Regions from separate parts of the Sorangium sp. So ce117 genome, predicted to be linked through region 3. Evidence: riboswitches for the same ligand, from Rfam matches in the RefSeq annotation. Region 3 holds a riboswitch; each other region holds the start of a gene.
What was found. Region 3 has a riboswitch for cobalamin ahead of WMF46_RS21210 (dockerin type I domain-containing protein). Riboswitches for the same ligand answer to the same signal wherever they lie in the genome.
Positions count from the first base shown of each region.

Region 1 (6,192 bases), 5.3 Mb from region 3:
CGCGTGACGTCCCCTGGAAATCGCTCGCTCGTCGGCTCGTCCACGGGCTCAGCATAGCAGGCCCGAGAGGACACGGAATGACGCCCTCCCCGGCCCACGGCAGGCGCTTCCCCCCGGCGCGGGGCGCTGCTAACCACGCTCCATGACCGCTCAAGAACAGCAGCCGGGGGCCCCTGCTCGCGGTACGCTCCAGTTCGTCGCCGTCGAGCGCGCGGATCACGTCGCCACCGTGACCATCCAGCGGCCCGACAAACTCAACGCACTGAACCCCGCCGTCCTCGGCGAGCTCACCACGGCCTTCCGCGACCTCCTCGCGCCCGCCGCCGGCAACGAGGTCCGCGCGGCGGTGCTGACCGGCGCCGGCAAGGCGTTCGTCGCCGGCGCCGACATCGCGGAGATGGCGACCATGAACAGCATCGCCGCGAAACGGTTCGCCGACGCAGGCCACCGGCTCGCCGAGCTCATCGAGACTGCCCCCTTCCCCGTCATCGCCGCCGTCAACGGCTTCGCGCTGGGCGGCGGCTGCGAGCTCGCCCTCGCATGCGACTTCATCTACGCCGCCGAAGGCGCCAAGCTCGGCCAGCCCGAGGTGAACCTGGGCGTCATCCCGGGGTTCGGCGGGACCCAGCGGCTGCTGCGACGGGTCGGGCCAGGACGCGCGCGCGAGCTCGTCTATTCAGGAGACATGATCACCGCCCAGCAGGCGCTGTCGATCGGGCTCGTCAACGCCGTCTTCCCGGCGACCGAGCTGCTCGCGCGCGCCCGCGAGACCGCCCTCAAGATCGCCTCGCGCGGGCCGCTCGCCGTCGCCGCCGCCAAACGCGTCCTCCTGCGCGGCGAGAGCCTCGACCTCGCCGCCGCCAACGAGCTGGAAGCCCAGGCATTCGCCGCGCTCTTCGGCAGCGAAGATCAACAGCTCGGAATGAAAGCGTTTCTGGCGAAATCGCAGGCCACGTTCACCGGCAAGTGAAGGCTCGGGAGGCGCGAACCGCGCGCTCGAGGGCAAAAAAATACCGCGCATCACGCTGGAGGGGGGCCCAGAATGACCGCGGCAGGGACACCGCGCCGGAGTCTTGAACGTCCGCCACGGTGCTAAGAAAAAAGACCGCATGCGCTCCGGGCTGGGGGGTCCGCGCCGGTGCGCATGCGGTAGTCAGATTGTGGCACCCGCAAGCGCGTTGTCGATAACAAAGTGCAATGCCTGCACGCCGAGCGAGCAGAGCGCTCCAGACACGAAGGCGGCCAGGCGGACGCGCGACCCATACACACCAGCTCTGCGGGAATTCACGTTCGAGCCGGGCATACCCCTCCACCGGAGACAGCGCTCAGCGCAGCGTTCGCTGTGCATTCCGAGACGAGCGAACACGAAATCCCTCATCTCTTCAATAAGAGATGCCACGAGGCAGCGGGCCGTACACCGGACGCCTGCTCCCGAGTAAAGAGCCAGGACGAACAAAGCACACTGCGGAAAGAACGCGCCGGCGCCTTGTATTCAAGCGCACGAAAGACCCCGCTCAGTCGCGGCCCGCGACAGGCGCTGCACCCGCGCGGCGATAAAGTAAACAGATTTTATCTAAGGGGACATAATCCAAGACGTGTGCTCGACGACTCTTCACGTGATGCGTCTGGGTCAATTTCTCGGCCTCGGCCATCGCATCGCAGGGCCTCGATCGCTCGTCGGCGCGCCCATGTCTGCTCGATGAGGGGCACCGACGGGCGCGCGGCGCGCCTCGGCAGTGATGGCTTCGTGCGCCTCGGCAGTGCCCGCGAGGGCGAGGTGTCCACAAGCGGCAGGCATCACCGCCGCACCGACGCCGCGGACGAGGGCGCTCGCGGCGGGCCGGACCGCGCAAGGCGGAAGCTCGCGCCCCCGGTCGACGCACCCGGGTTCGCCCGGTCCGCGCCCCCGGGGTCCGCGCTCCCGGGTACGCGCCCGGCTCGCGCGATCGCGCCCGCCTGGATACGCGGGCCAACGCGCGGAGCAGCGCGCGAGGCGGAGCTGGCCCGCGCTCGACGGGGAGCTCGTCCGACACGCCATGCCAGATGCAGCGCCCGCTGAGCACATCCTCCGCGATCGGGGCGCGACGTCCTTGACGCCGGGCTCGAAACGGGATTACCGAGCACCGGCCTGACAATCCATTCCTCGGGTGCCCTCCGGGGCATAACAGGGAAGCCGGTGCAAAACCGGCGCGGTCCCGCCACCGTGAGTGGGGAGCTGCCTCCGAAGACCACTGGGCCTCATTGTGAAGAGGCCTGGGAAGGTGGACGCAGCGCTGGGAGCTCGATCAGCTCCCTGAACCCATGAGCCGGGAGACCTACCCGAGCCTCCCACGAGGTGCAGCTTGCGCACGTCTTCGTGGCGTTCGGGTGCGGACTTCACCCGGAGCGCCGAAATCGGTCTTCACGGCCGCGCGTTATCGATCGCCGCCGTGTCCATGGGGACGCTCCTCGCGCCCCGGCCCGCGGCCGCGATGCACCTCGCGGAAGGCGTCCTGCCGCTCGGCTGGTGCGCCTTCTGGAACGCGCTCGCCCTGCCCTTCGTCGCGATCGCCCTCCACCTGCTCCGGCGCCGCACCGAGCAGGACGCCTTCTACAAGCCGTTCGTCGGCCTCATCGCGGCCGCCGTCTTCGCGATCTCGTGCATGCCCGTGCCGGTGCCGACCGCCGGGACCTGCTCCCACCCGTGCGGCACAGGGCTCGCGGCGGTGCTCATCGGCCCCTGGATGACCGTCCTCGTCACCGTGGCGGCGCTCCTTATCCAGGCCCTCTTCCTCGCGCACGGCGGCATCACCACGCTCGGCGCCGACGTCGCGTCGATGGGCATCGCGGGCGCCTTCACCGGATATTTCGCCTTCCACCTCGCGCGGCGCTGCGGCGCGAACCTCTGGGTCGCGGGCTTCCTGGCGGGCGTGACGTCGGACTGGGCAACCTACGCCACCACGGCGCTCGCGCTCGCGCTCGGGCTCTCGGGCGAAGGCTCGGTGACGTCCATGTTCACGGGCGTCGCCCTCGCCTTCGTCCCCACCCAGCTGCCGCTCGGCCTGCTCGAGGGCGTCATGACCGCGGGGGCGCTCGCCTTCCTGCGCGCCCGGCGGCCCGACATCCTGGACCGGCTCCAGGTCGTCCGGCTCGCCCCGGGGGCGTCGTGACGCGGCGGCTCGGACAGCGCCCGCTGCCAGCGCCGCTCGCGCGGCGCGCGTGCGCGGCGGCGCTCCGGCTCGCCGCTTCCCTCTGGCTCGCCGCCTGCGGTAACGCGTCCTGGGACGGCGTCGACGAGGCCGTGGTGCGCCGCGTCGCCGAGGACGCAGGGCGCCACGACACCGGGCCGCTGTTCGCGGGCCTCGAGGGCGACCTCCTGCTCTTCGCGTTCCTCTGGGCCGGGCTCCTCGCCGGCTTCGCCCTCGGCTATTTCTCGCGCGTGCTCTTCGTCGAGCGCGCGGGCGCGCCGGCGGGCAAGGCCGGCGACGAAGGCCTCCGTGCGGACTGACCCGCCCGCGCGGCTCCGCGACGTGGACGCCCGGCTCCGCCTCGGGGCCGCCGTGGCGGCGTGCTGCGTCGCCGCGGGCGCGCGCTCGCCCTTCACGCCGGCCGCGCTGCTCCTCCTCGCGTGCGCGGCCCTCCGCCTCCAGGGCACGCCGGCGCGCGACGTCCTCCGCGCCGCCGCGCCCGCCGCGTGGATCGGAGCGGTCGCGGCGGCGCTCGCGCTCGCGCTCACGCCGGGGGCGCCGCTCCTCCCCGGCGCGCCGTTCCCCGTCGACGCGATCACGGCGGAGGGGGCGCGCCGCGCCGTGGCCATCGGCGCGCGCGTCCTCGCGGCGGCCGCGGTGCTCCGGTGGCTCGCCGGCGCCGCCGCGCCCGCCGAGATCGAGGCGGCGCTCGCCGGGCTCGGCGTCCCCGCGGCCCTCGTCGAGCTGCTCGCGCTGACGCGGCGCTTCGCCGGCGTGCTCCAGCGCGCGGCCGACAGCGCGTGGAGCGCCGCCGCGCTCCGCGGCGGGTTCACCCGCCCCGGCGCCGCCGCGCGCTCGGCCGGCGCCGTCGCGGGCGTCGTGGCGCTCCGGACGCTCGAGCGCTCCGAGAGCGCCGCGCTCGCGATGCAGCTCCGCGGCTACCAGGGGAAGCTCCCCGTCGCCGACCGAAGGACGAGCGCGCCCGCCGCGAACGTCGCGTTCGCCGCCGCCGCCCTCGCGGCCCTCGGGCTCAGCGTCGCCGCGGGAGAGGCCGGATGATCGCGCTGCGCGCCCCCCGGCTCGGCTACCGGCGCGGCGAGCCCGTGCTGCGCGACGTGCGCCTCGACGTCGCCGAGGGCGAGTCCGTGGCGGTGCTCGGCGGCAACGGCGCCGGCAAGACCGCGCTGCTCCGGACGCTCGTCGGGCTCCTCCCGGCGCCCGGCGGCGGCGTCGAGATCGCGGGCCGCCGCGTGGGCTCGCCCTCGGACGCCGTCGCCGCGGGCGCCGCGCTCGTGCTCCAGGATCCGGACGACCAGCTGCTCGGCGCGACGCTCCTCGACGACGTCCTGTTCGGCCCGCGAAACCTCGGCCTGCCCGCGCCCGAGGCGCGCCGCCGCGCCGAGGCGGCGCTCGCCGCCGTGCAGATCGCCCACCTCGCCGACCGGGCCATCGAGGCGCTGAGCTTCGGCGAGCGCAAGCGCGCGTGCATCGCCGGGATGCTGGCGATGCGGCCGCGGGTGCTGCTGCTCGACGAGCCGACCGCGGGGCTCGACCCGGAGGGCGAGCTCGCCCTGTGCCAGACGCTGCGCGCGCTCTCCGAGCAGCAGGGGACCACGCTGGTCACCGCGACCCACGCGGTGGATCTCGTGCCGCTCTTCGCCTCGCGCGCTGTCTTGCTGGGCGACGGCCAGGTCCTCGCGGACGGGCCGCCGCGGGAGGTGTTCGCGCGGGGGGAGCTCCTCGCGCGGGCGCGGATGCGGCGGCCATGGGTCGCCGAGCTCTGGACCCGGATGAGCCCTCTGCCGCCGCGGGGCGGCGCGGGCCTCCCGCTCACCCTGGAGGAGGCGCTCGCGTGCATGACGACGGTCTCCTGCTGATCGGCCACGGCAGCCGCGACGCCGCGTCGAACGCCGAGTTCGAGGCGATCGTGGCCGATTACGCCGCGGCGCGGCCCGAGATCGCCGTGCAGCACGGCTACATCGAGCTCGCGACGCCTCACCTCGCCGACGCGCTCGCGGCGCTCGCGGCGCGGGCGTCCCGCGTGGCGGTCGTGCCGCTCTTCCTGTTCGCGGCGGGGCACGTGAAGAACGACATCCCGCTCGCGCTCGAGCGGGCGCGGGCCGCGCACCCGGGCGTGCGCTTCTCGGCGGCGCGGCCGCTCGGCGTGCACCCGGCGCTCGCGGAGCTCGCGTTCGAGCGCGCCGCGACCGCGCTGCCGGCCGACCCGGCGGCGCGGGCCCGGTCGGCGCTCGTCGTCGTGGGGCGCGGGTCGAGCGACCCCGACGCGAACGGCGATTTCTGCAAGACGGCGCGCCTCATCGGCGAGGGCCGCGGGCTCCAGCTCGTCGAGCCGACCTTCATCGGCGTCACCCGGCCCTCGGTCGAGGAGACGCTGGAGCGCGTCGCGCGGCACCGGCCGGAGCGCGTCGTGGTGGTCCCCTACTTCCTCTTCGCCGGGCGGCTCATGACGAAGCTCGCCGAGCAGGTCGACCGATTCTCCTCGACGTACCCGTGGATCCGGGCGTCGCTCGCGCCGCACCTCGGCCGGTCGAGCGCGCTCGCGGGCCTGATCGACGAGCGCGCGCGCCAGGCGCTCGCCGGCGAGGCGCCGCTCCCCTGCGACACGTGCATGTACCGCACCGCGCTACCGGGGCTCGCCCGGGAGGTCGGCGGGCTCAAGGCGATGCTCTACAGCGTGCGCCACACGCTCACGCACACGCAGGCGTCGAACCACCCGCACGCCCACCGCTCGCTGCGCAAGCACGTGCTCGTCTGCGGCAACGCCGACTGCGTGGACCGCGGCAGCCTGGCGCTGCTCGAGTCGGTGCGCCGGCTCGTGAAGCAGGCCGGCCAGCAGCAGCAGATCCGCGTGACGAGGACGTCATGCATGGGGCGCTGCGGCGAGGGGCCGACGGTCGCCGTCTACCCCGACGGGGTCTGGTACCGCGGCGTCCGCGAGGAGGACGCGAAGGACCTCGTCGAGGAGCACCTGCTCGGCGACCGGCTGGTGGCCCGGCTCGTCGAC
Region 1 is NZ_CP150309.1:354,468-360,659, reverse strand. It holds gene WMF46_RS01460 (DUF6922 domain-containing protein) at 1-44, opposite strand, end outside; gene WMF46_RS01455 (enoyl-CoA hydratase/isomerase family protein) at 143-970, shown strand; cobalamin riboswitch at 2,129-2,337, shown strand; gene WMF46_RS01450 (energy-coupling factor ABC transporter permease) at 2,436-3,149, shown strand; gene WMF46_RS01445 (hypothetical protein) at 3,146-3,487, shown strand; gene WMF46_RS01440 (CbiQ family ECF transporter T component) at 3,477-4,226, shown strand; gene WMF46_RS01435 (energy-coupling factor ABC transporter ATP-binding protein) at 4,223-5,044, shown strand; gene WMF46_RS01430 (CbiX/SirB N-terminal domain-containing protein) at 5,020-6,192, shown strand, end outside.
Region 1: it holds a riboswitch for cobalamin, as region 3 does, so the genes downstream of both, WMF46_RS01450 (energy-coupling factor ABC transporter permease) here and WMF46_RS21210 (dockerin type I domain-containing protein) in region 3, are expected to answer to the same signal.

Region 2 (6,192 bases), 4.3 Mb from region 3:
AACTGCGCGTCGCACGTCTGGGGCAGGAAATCGGTCGTGCACTCCCGATTGCGCCCGGTCAGGCATTCGAAGAGCGACGCGATCGACGGCGCGAGGAACTCGCAGGGGATCCGGTCCGCGGAGGCGACGGTCTCGCCCACGCAGTCGAAGAAGGGGGCGGTCAGCGCGTTGCAGGGGCGCTGCTCGGAGAGCAGGTCGGCGCAGCGCGCGCGACACCGGAGCTCCGGACACGTGACGCCGTCGAAGAGCGAGCAGAAGAAATCGCACGAGGCCCTCTGCTCTTCGATCGAGGGCCCGCCGGAGCTCGCCGACTGCGACCCCACGGCCGCGCCTGCGCCCCCGGCGCCGTCCGAGCTCCCGGGGAGCCCGTCGACGACGACGGCCCCGCCGCAAGCGCCCGCCCCCGCGAGCGCGACGAGCGAAGCCAGGAAAGCGAAGAGCAGCGGCGTTCTCATCAGGGCATCCTATCGCGCGGCAGGTACGGGAGGGGCGCGCGTCGGGCGCGTCGGACGCGCGTCGGACGTTCCGCGCGCCCCCGCCGCTCACTCCACCGCCTGCGATTGCTCGATCGCGTCCTCGCGGCGCTCCCGGCGGTTGCACGCGAGCACCTTCTTGCGGACGCGCACCGCGTCGGGCGTGACCTCGACGAGCTCGTCGCCGTCGATCCACTCCATCGCCGTCTCGATCGTGAGCAGCCGCGGGCTGGCCAGGAGGACGTTCTCGTCCTTGCCGTGGTTGCGCACGTTCGACAGCTTCTTCTCCTTGATGACGTTGACGTCGGTGTCGTTCGGCCGGTTGTGCTCGCCGATGATCATCCCCTCGTAGACCTCGACGCCGGGGACGATGAAGAACATGCCGCGCGGCTGCAGGTGGTGCAGCGCGTACGGGGTCGCCACGCCGACGCGATCGGCGACGATGGCGCCGGTCGGGCGGCGCATCATCGGGCCGCCCCAGGGCGCCCAGCCGTCGAACATCGTGTTGAGCAGGCCCGTGCCGCGCGTCGCCGTCAGGAACTCGCCGCGGAAGCCGATGAGCCCGCGCGACGGCACCCGGAACTCGAGGCGGGCGCGGCCGAAGCCGGGGTTCGTCATCTTCACCATCCGGCCGCGCCGGGAGCTGAGGCGCTCGGTCACGATGCCGACGTAGGTGTCCGGCACGTCCACGACCACGAGCTCGAGCGGCTCCATCACCTCGCCGTCGATCTCGCGCGTCACCACCTCGGGGTTCGAGAGCTGCATCTCGTACCCCTCGCGCCGCATCGTCTCGACCAGGATGGCGAGCTGGAGCTCGCCGCGGCCGAGCACCACGAACGTGTCGGGCACCTCGGTCGGCTCCACCCGGATCGCGAGGTTCTTCATCGCCTCGCGCTCGAGCCGCTCCTTCAGGTGACGGCTCGTCAGGAATTTCGACTGCTTGCTCTTGCCGGCGAACGTCGACGTGTTGACGCCGATCTTCATCTTGATCGTCGGCTCCTCGACCACGATGCGCGGCAGCGCCTCGGGGTGCGCCGGATCCGTGATCGTGTCGCCGATCGTGACCGCGTCGAGCCCGGCGATCGCGATCACCTCGCCCGCGACGGCGCTCTCGACCGCGACGCGCTTCAGCCCCTCGTAGGCGTAGAGCATCTTCACGTAGCCGCGCGACTGGCCGCCCTCGCCGAGGAGCGCGACGTCGGCGCCGGACCGGGCGGTGCCGCGGACCACGCGGCCGACCGCGAGCCGGCCCACGTAGTCGTCGTGCGTCGTGTTGCAGACGATGACCTGGAGCGGACCGTCGGGGTCACCGGAGGGGCCGGGGACCCGCTCGAGGATGGTCTCGAAGAGGGGATCGAGGTCCTTCGCCTCGTGCTCGAGCTCGCGCTTCGCCTGCCCGAACTTCGCGACCGCGTAGAGCGTCGAGAAGTCCATCTGCGCGTCGCTCGCCTCGAGGTCGCAGAAGAGGTCGAACACCTCGGAGAGCACCTCGTGGGCGCGCGCGTCGCTCCGGTCGATCTTGTTGATGACGACGATGACCGGGAAGCCGCGCTGGAGGCACTTCGAGAGCACGAAGCGCGTCTGCGGCAGCGGGCCCTCGGCGGCGTCGACGAGGAGGAGCGCCCCGTCGGCCATCATGAGCGTGCGCTCGACCTCGCCGCCGAAGTCGGAGTGGCCGGGCGTGTCGACGATGTTGATCTTGACCCCGCGGTACCGGATGCTCGTGTTCTTCGCGAGGATGGTGATGCCGCGCTCCCGCTCGAGGTCGTTCGAGTCCATGACCCGCTCGGCCACGACCTCGTTCTCTCGGAAGGCGCCCGACTGGCGGAGCATGTGATCGACGAGGGTCGTCTTCCCGTGGTCGACGTGGGCGACGATGGCGATGTTGCGGAGATCGTTACGGGGCATATACGGCGGCGGCCGTGTAGCACGCGACCCACGGAGGAGCGAGCCCATCCTCGCTAGAGCCCGAACGTTCGGCCTGCACGGCAAGCGCGCGGGCGGGCGAGCGGAGCAGTAGCGATTGACAGCCGAAGGCGCACGGCCATAGGGTGCGCGCCGTGCTGGTGCCCGGGCGCTCGCCTGGGCCGAAGAGGGAACCCGGTGAAATTCCGGGGCTGCCCCGCAGCGGTAAGCGAGAACGACCTCCACCCCATGCACTGGCCCGCCGAGGGCTGGGAAGCGGTGGACAGTAGGGAGCCGGTCTGACCGGAGCGCTCGCGAGCCCGAAGACCTGCCAGCGCCCGGCGGCGGGAGACATCCGGCGCCGGTTCGACCTGGGAGCCTCGAGGGAGGCGGTGAGGTCCGAGCCGGTGCAGCTCCACCTCTCTGCGCACGTCCCGGATACCGAACCGCCCCCGCGTCGCCTTCCGGTCGCCCGCGGGGGCGAGAGGTCGGTCCAGCGCACCGTGCGATGGCCAGCCATTTCGTCCTCGCGGAGCTCGACGCGAGCGGCCCGACGCCGCTCCGCGCGATTGCGGCGAAGGAGGACACGAATGCTGCGCGAGACGGTCACGACGAGCCACGGGCACCGCCATCCATTTCATCTGCTCGCCGCGTTATCCATGGTGCTGGCCGCCGCGCGGCCCGCGCGCGCCGAGGGCGACACCCCCGACGCGCCCGCTGCCCCGCCGGAGGCCGCCGCTGCAGCGCCCACCGGCGAGGGCGCGCCCGCGGGCGACGCCGCGATCGAGGTCACGATCCAGGCGGAGAAGCCGGGCAGCGAGGCCGCGTCGCGCATCTCCGTCGGACACCGGGAGCTCGAGCTCAGGCCGAGGCTCCGGCCGGGCGACATCCTCGAGTCGGTCCCCGGGCTCTTCGCCGTGCAGCACGCGGGCGGGGGCAAGGCGAACCAGTACTTCCTCCGCGGATTCGACGCGGATCATGGGACCGACGTCGCCTTCTTCGTCGACGGCGTGCCCGTCAACATGGTCAGCCACGGCCACGGGCACGGCTTCACCGATCTCTACTTCATGATCCCGGAGCTCGTGACAGGGCTCGACGGCTACAAGGGGCCTTATTACGCGAGCATCGGCGACTTCGGTACGGCGGGCGCCGTCAACCTGCGCTTCGCCGAGAAGCTCGAGGAGAGCTACGCGCAGGTCAGCCTGGGGCAGTACGGTATCCAGCGCGGCCTCGTCATCGCCTCGCCGGATCTCGGCGACACGTGGCGCGCGGTGGCCGCGGCGGAGATCTACCGGAACGACGGGCCGTTCCTGAGCTCGGAGCGGCTCAAGCGCTTCAACGTGTACCTGCGGGCCACGCACGATCTGGGCAACACCGGGAAGGTCCAGATGACCTGGATGTCGTATGGATCGACCTGGCACGGCTCCGGCCAGATCCCCGCGCGCGCCGTGTGCGGCGAGGGCGAGCAGGGCGGGTTGAACCCGCCGCCCTCGGCGTTCGGACAGCCGTGCATCGACCATTTCGGCGCCGTGGATCCGACCGAGGGCGGGGCGACCGAGCGGCACATGGCGTCCGTCGCCTACTCCACCGCGTGGCGGGACGCCGATCTGAGCGCGCTGGCCTACCTCGTCCGGTACCGCTTCACGCTGTACTCGAACTTCACGTTCTTCAGCGAGGACCCCGTCCACGGCGACCAGATCGAGCAGAACGACGACCGCACCGTCGGCGGCGCCGATCTCCGGTTCCGCAGGCAATACGAGCTCGGCGGGGCGAGGTTCACGACCTCGCTCGGCGCGCAGATCCGCGCGGACGCGATCGACAAGTCCCTCCACCACGACGAGGCGCGCGAGCGGATCGAGGAGAAGAGCAGGACCCACGTCGATGAGAGCCAGATCGGCGTCTACGTCGAGCAGGACGCCCGGCTCCGGCGCTGGCTCCGCGTCGTGCTCGGGGCGCGCGCGCAGTGGATCGACGTCAACGTGGACGACCCGGGCGAGGACCTCGAGGCGGTGGGGAACAGGTCGAGCGGCGCCCGGGGACAGATGCAGCTGCTCCCGAAGCTCACGGCGATCGTGTCGCCCGTCGAGGGGGTCGATCTATTCGCCCACTTCGGGCGGGGCTTCCACTCGAACGACGCGCAGGGCGCGGTGCTGGGCGAGGGGGCGGCGACGCTGATCACGCCCGCGATTGGCTACGAGGTCGGCCTGCGGGTCGCGCCCTTGCGCGGGCTGTCGCTGAGCGGGGCCGCGTTCCTGCTCGACCTGGACTCGGAGCTGGTCTGGAGCGGCGATGCGGGCGCGACCGAGGCGTCGGGGCAGACGCGGCGCTACGGGATCGAGATCGGCGGGCGCTACCGGCTCCGGAGCTGGCTCTTCGCGGACGTGGACGCGACCTTCACCCGCGCGCGCTTCCGCGAGAACGCCGGCAACGCGAGCGCTGTCGCCCTCGCGCCGACCCGGACGCTGACCGCGGGCGTCGGCGTCCGCCCGACCATCGGCGCGTTCACGCCGTTCGCGGCGCTGCGGGTCAAGGCGATCGGCGCGCGGCCCGCGACCGAGGACGAGTCGCTCACCGCCGAGGGGTTCACGGTCGTCGACGCCAACGCCGGGCTGCGGTGGAAGAACGTCGAGGTGGCCGTGGACATCCAGAACGTCTTCGACACGACGTGGCGCGAGGTCCAGTTCGCGAGCGCGTCGCGGCTGCCGTACGAGCCGGCCCCGGTCACCGGGATCCACTACTCGCCGGGGTGGCCGTTCACCGCGATCGGGCGGGCGACGCTGTACTGGGAGTAGACGCCGCGCCGGCTCATGTCCGGCGGAGGTCCTCGCGCAGCGCGTCGAGCGATGCCCGGAACGCGGCTTCGCTCACGGCGGCGCCCGTCACCGCGGGCAGGAGCTCTGCGAACATCTGCCAGGCTTCCCCGATGTCACATACCCTGTGCGGATAACGCTGGCGGGCAATGAGCGTGAGCCCTGTCACCACGCTGCGAACCATCGCCGCCTGGAACCCCGAGCCCTCGAAGACGACCGCTGAGCACCTGATGGTTGCGCTCGCCTCCGCGAGGAAGCTCGCGATCGCCCTGCGCGCGGGCGCCGGCGGCAACGACGCCCCGCTCTCGACGAGGGTGAGCAGCCCTATGCCGCGCGGGTGCTTCTTCGCGAACTCCGCGCACGCGTCCCTCAGGTGGCGCGCGCCGTCCTCGGTCGTCTCGCGGCGCCAGATGACACAGAAGATCTGGTGCCAGGAAGCCAGGATGTAGTCCGGTTGTCTGGTGACCAGGTGCCAGGGGTCAGGATGCATGATCGTGCTCGTTCTGGAGATGAGTCCGTCTTGATACCCTCGAACCGCTCCAGCGGCTGGCGGTGGTCCTGCGCGGCCGCCGGCGGGCGCTCTCGACGCGGGCTCATGGGGCCGTTGCTGTGCTCGTCACTCGCCGCTGCCGGCCGACACGACGACGGCTCGCGGACGCGGAGAGCAGGACAGGAAGGGAGAGCATGGCGTGGCGAACGTGTACCCATGCTGTAGGCTGTGCCGCATGGATCCGACGGGGCTCGGCGCCGATCTGCAATTCCGCATGCTGGTCGAAGGGGTGAAGGACTACGCCATCTTCATGCTGGACACCGAGGGGCGCGTGACCACGTGGAACGCCGGCGCCGAGCAGATCAAAGGATACTCCGCGCAAGAGGTGATCGGCTCGCACTTCTCGCGCTTCTATCCGGCCGAGGCGATCGAGCGGAAGTGGCCACAGACAGAGCTCGCCGAAGCGCGGCGCGTGGGCCGCTTCGAGGACGAAGGCTGGCGCGTGCGCAAGGAC
Region 2 is NZ_CP150309.1:1,356,494-1,362,685, forward strand. It holds gene WMF46_RS05025 (hypothetical protein) at 1-455, opposite strand, end outside; gene typA (translational GTPase TypA) at 543-2,429, opposite strand; cobalamin riboswitch at 2,521-2,728, shown strand; gene WMF46_RS05035 (TonB-dependent receptor) at 2,969-5,170, shown strand; gene WMF46_RS05040 (hypothetical protein) at 5,184-5,678, opposite strand; gene WMF46_RS05045 (hybrid sensor histidine kinase/response regulator) at 5,914-6,192, shown strand, end outside.
Region 2: it holds a riboswitch for cobalamin, as region 3 does, so the genes downstream of both, WMF46_RS05035 (TonB-dependent receptor) here and WMF46_RS21210 (dockerin type I domain-containing protein) in region 3, are expected to answer to the same signal.

Region 3 (6,192 bases):
GGCATCGCCGCCCGCGACGGCGGGATCTGTGGGATCGATGGAGTTCGTTTCGGGGTTCGCCAGCACAGGGTGCCAGCCGGCGCAGTGGTCATAGGGGGCCGCCGTGGCCTTGCACGAGTAAGCTTTCCAGTCGACGCCGTCCTGGCTGACCTCGACGGTCGCGAGCTCGGCGAACACGGTGGTTGGGGTGCTCTGGAACGCGTTCTCGAAGACGATGAAATCCGGCCCCGGGCCATCGACGATGAGGTTGCCAGAGAAACCGAAGGTGACGGTGCCGCCGTTGCCGAGGGACACCACGTCGGCCGAGCCGCCGCAACAACCCCCACCCTTGGGAGGACCGAAGGCGATGTCCGGGAACTTGTCCTGTCCGAATGGTTGGCCTGGCCCGAAGCGAAAACTGATCACCTCGGAAGCAAACACCGTTTCCGTGCCGGTGCAGCCTTCTCCTGCGCCGCCGGCGGCTCCGGAGCCGCCAGCGCCATCTGCGCCGCCGGTGCTGCCGGCGCCGCCAGCGCCATCTGCACCTCCGGAGCCACCAGCGCCGCCAGAGCCATCGGCGCCTCCGGTGCTGGCGGCGCCACCGACGCCTCCGGTGCTGCCAGCGCCTCCGGTGCTGCCAGCGCCTCCGGTGCCGCCAGCGCCGCCAGCGCCGCCAGAGCCGTCGGCGCCTCCGGTGCTGCCGGCACCGCCAGCACCATCGGCGCCTCCGGCACCCCCAGCGCCGCCGACCTCTCCAGCTCCGGAGGTGGAGCTTGTTCCGCCCGCTCCGCCTTCACCGCCAGCGCCGCCGGACCCCTGCGCGGCTCCACCACCCGTGCCGCCGGTCCCGCTCCCGGACGGGGAGCTCTCGGATCCGCAGGCGATGAGCGCGAATATCGAAAGGAGCGCGCTCGCGCGCGCCATACGAGACACCATGAGACCTCCGAGGGCGGGGGCGCGATCCATCGGAGCATCCCGACGCGGCGCTGCCCGCGCCCAAACATCAATAGAACGGCGCCGACGTGTTGTTTCGCGCGAGGTAGATGTTGTAATCGGCCGTGTTGACGTACCCATCGCCGTTGAAGTCGGCGTGCTGGTTGTACCCTGGGTTGCCCAGCTGGGTGTTCATCGCGGCGCTGAGGATGGTGTAGTCGCCCGTGTCCACGTCGCCGTCGTTGTCGAGATCCGCGTCCGCGATGTTCCCGAAGCCGTCGCCGTCGGTGTCGCGCTGGTTCACGTTCGCCGTGAGGTAGGCGTTGTCCGCGCCGTCGGGCACGCCGTCGCTGTCCGAGTCCGGCGCGCCGTCGGGGAAGTACAGCGTCACCTTCGGCGTCACGCCGACCTCCCAGTAATCCCAGGCGCTCCCGGCCGAGTAGCACTGCCCGGCGGGGGAGGAGTACTCGTCGCCCGATGGGTTCCACACGATCGCCAGGGCGCTCGTGTGGCTTACGAACGCGATGGGCGACGTCGAGCTGTCATCCTCGCAGGGGTCCGGCGTGAACTCGAGGTACTGCGACGAGCTCGCCTCGTTGACCGGCGTCTGGCTGCCCCCGAGGACGGCCGTGACCACGCTGGCGCGGACGAGCGCCGCGTATCCGTTCTCGCTCGCGCCGCCGACGCCGAACGCGTCTCCGCCGCCCACGTGCAGCGTGTCGTCCTCGTCGAAGCCGAGCGCCGCCGCGTTCAGCACGTTGCTCGCCAGGAGCGAGCCCTCGCTGCCGCCGAACGCATACGGGCCCGACGTGCCGTCGATGGCGTCCTCGATGTCGGCCGCCGCCCAGATGCGGATTTCACCGGTCCGGTTGGGCGACGGCTGATAGCCGATCCCGGTGACGAGGTTGCCCCCGGAGTCCACGGCGATCCCCCCGGATGCGCCCGGGATGCTCGTGATCAGCGGGATCTCCACGATGGGCGACGCGGTCAGGTCGAGGGCATAGACGCCGCTCGTGTAGACACCCTGGACGCTATAGCCGCCGTTGATGACGAGCGCGTCGTTCCCGTACCAGGCCCCGTCGTAGTAGTCGACGTCGAGCTCGATCACCTGCCCGTGGCTGAGCAGGTCAGGCGGCGAGGTGATGCTGAGGATCGAGCTCGGGAACACGAGCAGCGGCGCCCCGTAGCCGACGCCGAGCGCGATCGTGCTGCCGTCCGGCGAGATGGCGAGGAAGCTCGGGTCCATCGGCCCGTCGCTCAGGGTGGCGACGGGCACGTAGACGCTCGATCCATAGTTCTTCTGCAGATACAGGGTCTGATCGTTGGCGACGAGGAGCCGTCCGGCCAGCTCGTAGCCATCGATCTCCTGGGCCGTCGTGGGGAACCCGTCCAGCGCTGTGAACCACCCGTCGGCGATGCTGGGCAGATTGAATGTATACGACGTGTTGCCCCCGTACTCGTCGAAGGCGTCTGCGAACGCCGACGGCGAGAGCAGGAGGAGCGTCGCGGCAACCAAAGATGCAGAAATGCGCATAAGGCCTATTCCCTTTCCACCTCTACTACCAACAGGAGGGGTCGCGAGCCGGCGCACCCCACCCCACGCCTCGCTCGAGGGCTGAACCCTCGGTGGAGAGCGGGGGAGCGCGCGTGGTCAAGCCTGGTCGCGACCGCGGATGGGGAGAGCGCGTCGTGCCGACCCTCTACCGGAAACGCTCAGCACAACACCACTCCTTGCCCGCGTCGTCCGGAGCGGCGCGAGCCCGCTCGGCGCGAGTTCGCGAGGTACGGAGGAGCCGGCCAAGAAGAGGCGCGGACGCGCTGAACCTTCGATAAAGAGCCATCGGACCGACCCCTCGCCCCCGCGGGCGACTGTGTAAGGAAGACGCGGGGGACGGGTCGGAACCGGGACAGGCGCGAGAGTCTGCGCCAGCTCGGACCTACCCGCCTCCCTCGAGGCTTCCAGGTCAAACCGGCGCTGGATGTCTCCCCTGCGCAGGATGTTGGCAGGTCTTCGGGCTCACGAGCGCTCCGGCTCTCGCCGGGTTCCTACGGTCCACCGCTTCCCAGCCCGAGGGCCAGTGCTCGTCGTGGAGATCGTTCTCGCTTACCGCTGCGGGGCAGCCCCGGACTCACACCGGGTTCCCTTTTGAGCCCCGGGCGAAGCCAGGGGCACCAACACGGGTGCTTACATATGGCCGCGCGGCCGACCGGTCAAGCGAGATGTTCCGCGGAGCTCGGACCGCGCGGTCGACACACGCTGGCCTGGCGGTGCGCGTCGTGGCGGGCCACAACCCGGGCATATGCCGCTCAGCGAAGCGCGTCCGGCCGATCCGCTCGACGACCTCGTCGCGCTCCTGCGCGGCAAGCGGATCGTGGCGCTGACGGGCGCGGGGTGCAGCACCGAGTCCGGCATCCCCGATTATCGAGGGCCCGAGACGCGGCGCCGCGCGCGGAACCCGATCCAGGGGCGGGAGTTCTCCCGCTCGGCCGAGATCCGGCAGCGCTACTGGGCGCGCGCCGTGATCGGCTGGGAGCGGTTCTCCAGGGCCGAGCCCAACCCCGCCCACCGCGCCCTCGCGCGGCTCGAGCAGGCGGGGCAGCTCGATGGCCTCATCACGCAGAACGTCGACGGCCTCCACCAGGCCGCGGGCAGCCGCCGCGTCATCGAGCTGCACGGGACGCTCTCCGAGGTCGCCTGCCTCGCGTGCGGCGCGATGGAGCGGCGCGCCGCCCTCCAGGAGCGGCTCCTCGCCCAGAACCCCGGCTGGCTGCGCCTCGCGGCCGACCTCGCCCCCGACGGCGACGCCGACCTGCCCGCCGAGCGCGTGGCGGGCTTCCGTGCGCCGCCGTGCCTCCGCTGCGATGGGCCGCTCAAGCCGCGCGTCGTCTTCTTCGGCGAGAACGTGGCCAGGCCGATCGTCGACGCGGCGTTCGCGCTCGTGGACGCGGCGGACGCGCTCCTCGTCGTCGGCTCGTCGCTGGCGGTCTTCTCGGGCTACCGCTTCGTGCTGCGCGCCGCGCAGCGAGGCACCCCGATCGCCATGATCAACCTCGGCTCCGCGCGCGGCGAGGAGCTCGGCGCGCTGAAGATCGAGGCCCGCGCCGGCGAGGTGCTGCCGCGCCTCGCCGAGGCGCTCGGCGCCGGCGCCACCGCGGCGCCCCGCTGAGGCGCCGAGCGCCGGCGCACGCGCGGCGCTGGCATCACCCGCGCTGGTACATCACGTCGCTGCGGAGGACGTACTTGCTCCCCCGTGTCACGGCGGCGCCGCGGTGGAGCCGGCGGTGCTCGAACAGGAGCGCCATCCCGCGCCGCGGGGCGATGCTCCGGCCGCCCCAGAAATCGGTCGTGCCGCCCTCGAAATCGTCGTTCAGGTAGATCATCGCGGTGAACAGGCTCCGCTCGCCGCCGGATCGCACGAACGAGCCGTCGCCGTGCCAGTTGAAATATTCGCCCTCGGTGTAGCGATAGTAGCGGAAGCGCTCGTTCAGCCCGACGGCGCGGTGGAGGCCGAAGCTCGGCGGCGTCCAGGGCGCGAGCCGCTCCCAGAGGCTCGCGGCGAGGTCCGGATCGTCGATCATGACGCGGCCGTTCTTGCGCACCTCGAGGTTGATCACCTCGCTGCCTCCGATCGGCGCCTGCTCGAAGCCTCGCGCCTCGGCGAGCGCGATGAAGCCCTCGCACTCCTCGGGCGACAGGACGTTCGTCACCGTGAAGATGCGGAGATCGTCGGTGTAGTCGGTGCACTGGGCGGTCCGTTCGGCGTGCAGGGTGCTCATGCGTGAAGCGTGGGTCCGGGCGGACCGGATCCGGAAGGGCGGGACCCGGGCAGGACCGGGCAGGACCGGGCAGCGCGGTGGACAGGAGAGCGCCGCATCGCCGATGATCGAGCGCTCGCACCGATGGCACGGGTCTCCAGGGCGGGCCGCAGCGCGGAGCCCGCGGTCCGCTTCAACCACACGCTCCTCCAGCGGGCGCGGCTCGATCTCGACCTGACGCAGGAGCAGGTCGCCGCGTCGATCGGCGTCGACGTGCGGACCTACCGCCGCTACGAGTCGGGCGCCGTCAACGATCCGCGGCTCGGCTTCTCGGTCCGGAGCCCGTCCCGGCGGCGCATCCTCGAGCGGCTCGGCGCCGAGCTCGGCCTCGCCGAGGCGGAGCTGCTCGTCGTCGAGGCCGAGGCCGCGCCGGCGGAGGATCCCGCCGCAGAGGAAGCAGGTGCGGCGAGCCAGGCCGCGGAGGCGCCCGCCAGGGCGGGGAGGGCGCTCGCGGGGGCGGAGAAGGCGCTCGCGGGGGCGAGGGAGGCGCTCGACGAGGAGGCAGCGGAGAAGGCGCCGGCCGGCGCGCCCGCGCCGTCGCAGGGAGCCGCCCCGGCGTGGCGCCCGCTGCACGCGCATACGCTCCAGCGAGCGCGGCACTTCGTCGGGCGCGCCGAGATCGTCGATCGGCTCGCCGCGTGGGCCGACGGCTCGCCGCCGTGCCCCCGGGTGATCGCGCTCCTCGGCGTCGGCGGGGCGGGCAAGACCGCGATCGTCGAGCGCTTCCTCCAGGGGCTCGGCGACGCCCCGCGGCCCGGCGGGGTGCTCGTCTGGAGCTTCTACGACGACCCCAGGACCGAGGCGTTCCTCGACCAGGCGGCGGCCTACTTCGCGCCGGGCGCGGGCGCCTCGGGCCCGGCGGCGCCGCGGCCTCAGGCGGCGCCCGGAGAGCAGCTCGCGCGGCTGAAGGAGGCGCTGGGGCAGGGGCCGCCGCACCTGCTCGTGCTCGACGGGATCGAGACCGTGCAGGCCGAGGGGGGCGCAGGGCGCGCGCACGGCGAGCTCCACGACGCGCTCCTCCGGCGGCTGCTCTGCGCGATCGCGTCCGGGCTCGGCGGCGCGCGGGCGCTCGTCACGTCGCGCTTCGAGCTCGCGGATCTGTCCGCCTGGGCCGAGGGCGGGCTCGCGACGATCCGGCCCGAGCCGCTCTGCGAGGGCGACGCCGCGTCGCTCCTGCGCCGCTGGGGCATCCGCGGCGACGACGGCGCCCTCGGCGCGCTGTTCGAGACGACGGGAGGCCACGCGCTCTCGGTCGCCGTCGTCGGCTCCTACGTGGGCGCGTTCCTCGGCGGCGACGCGGGGCGGCTCTCCGCGGCGCAGGCGGCGCACCTCGCCGAGGCCGAGCAGGACGACGTCCTCGCCCGCCGCCTGAGCTCGGTGCTGTCGGCCTACGCGCGCGCGCTGCCGCCGGGCGAGCGGGACCTGCTCGCGCGCCTCTCGGTGTTCCCCGGCGGCGCCGGCGAG
Region 3 is NZ_CP150309.1:5,666,807-5,672,998, reverse strand. It holds gene WMF46_RS21220 (hypothetical protein) at 1-405, opposite strand, end outside; gene WMF46_RS21215 (hypothetical protein) at 402-698, opposite strand; gene WMF46_RS21210 (dockerin type I domain-containing protein) at 983-2,446, opposite strand; cobalamin riboswitch at 2,898-3,104, opposite strand; gene WMF46_RS21205 (NAD-dependent protein deacetylase) at 3,213-4,079, shown strand; gene WMF46_RS21200 (prolyl hydroxylase family protein) at 4,114-4,689, opposite strand; gene WMF46_RS21195 (helix-turn-helix domain-containing protein) at 4,813-6,192, shown strand, end outside.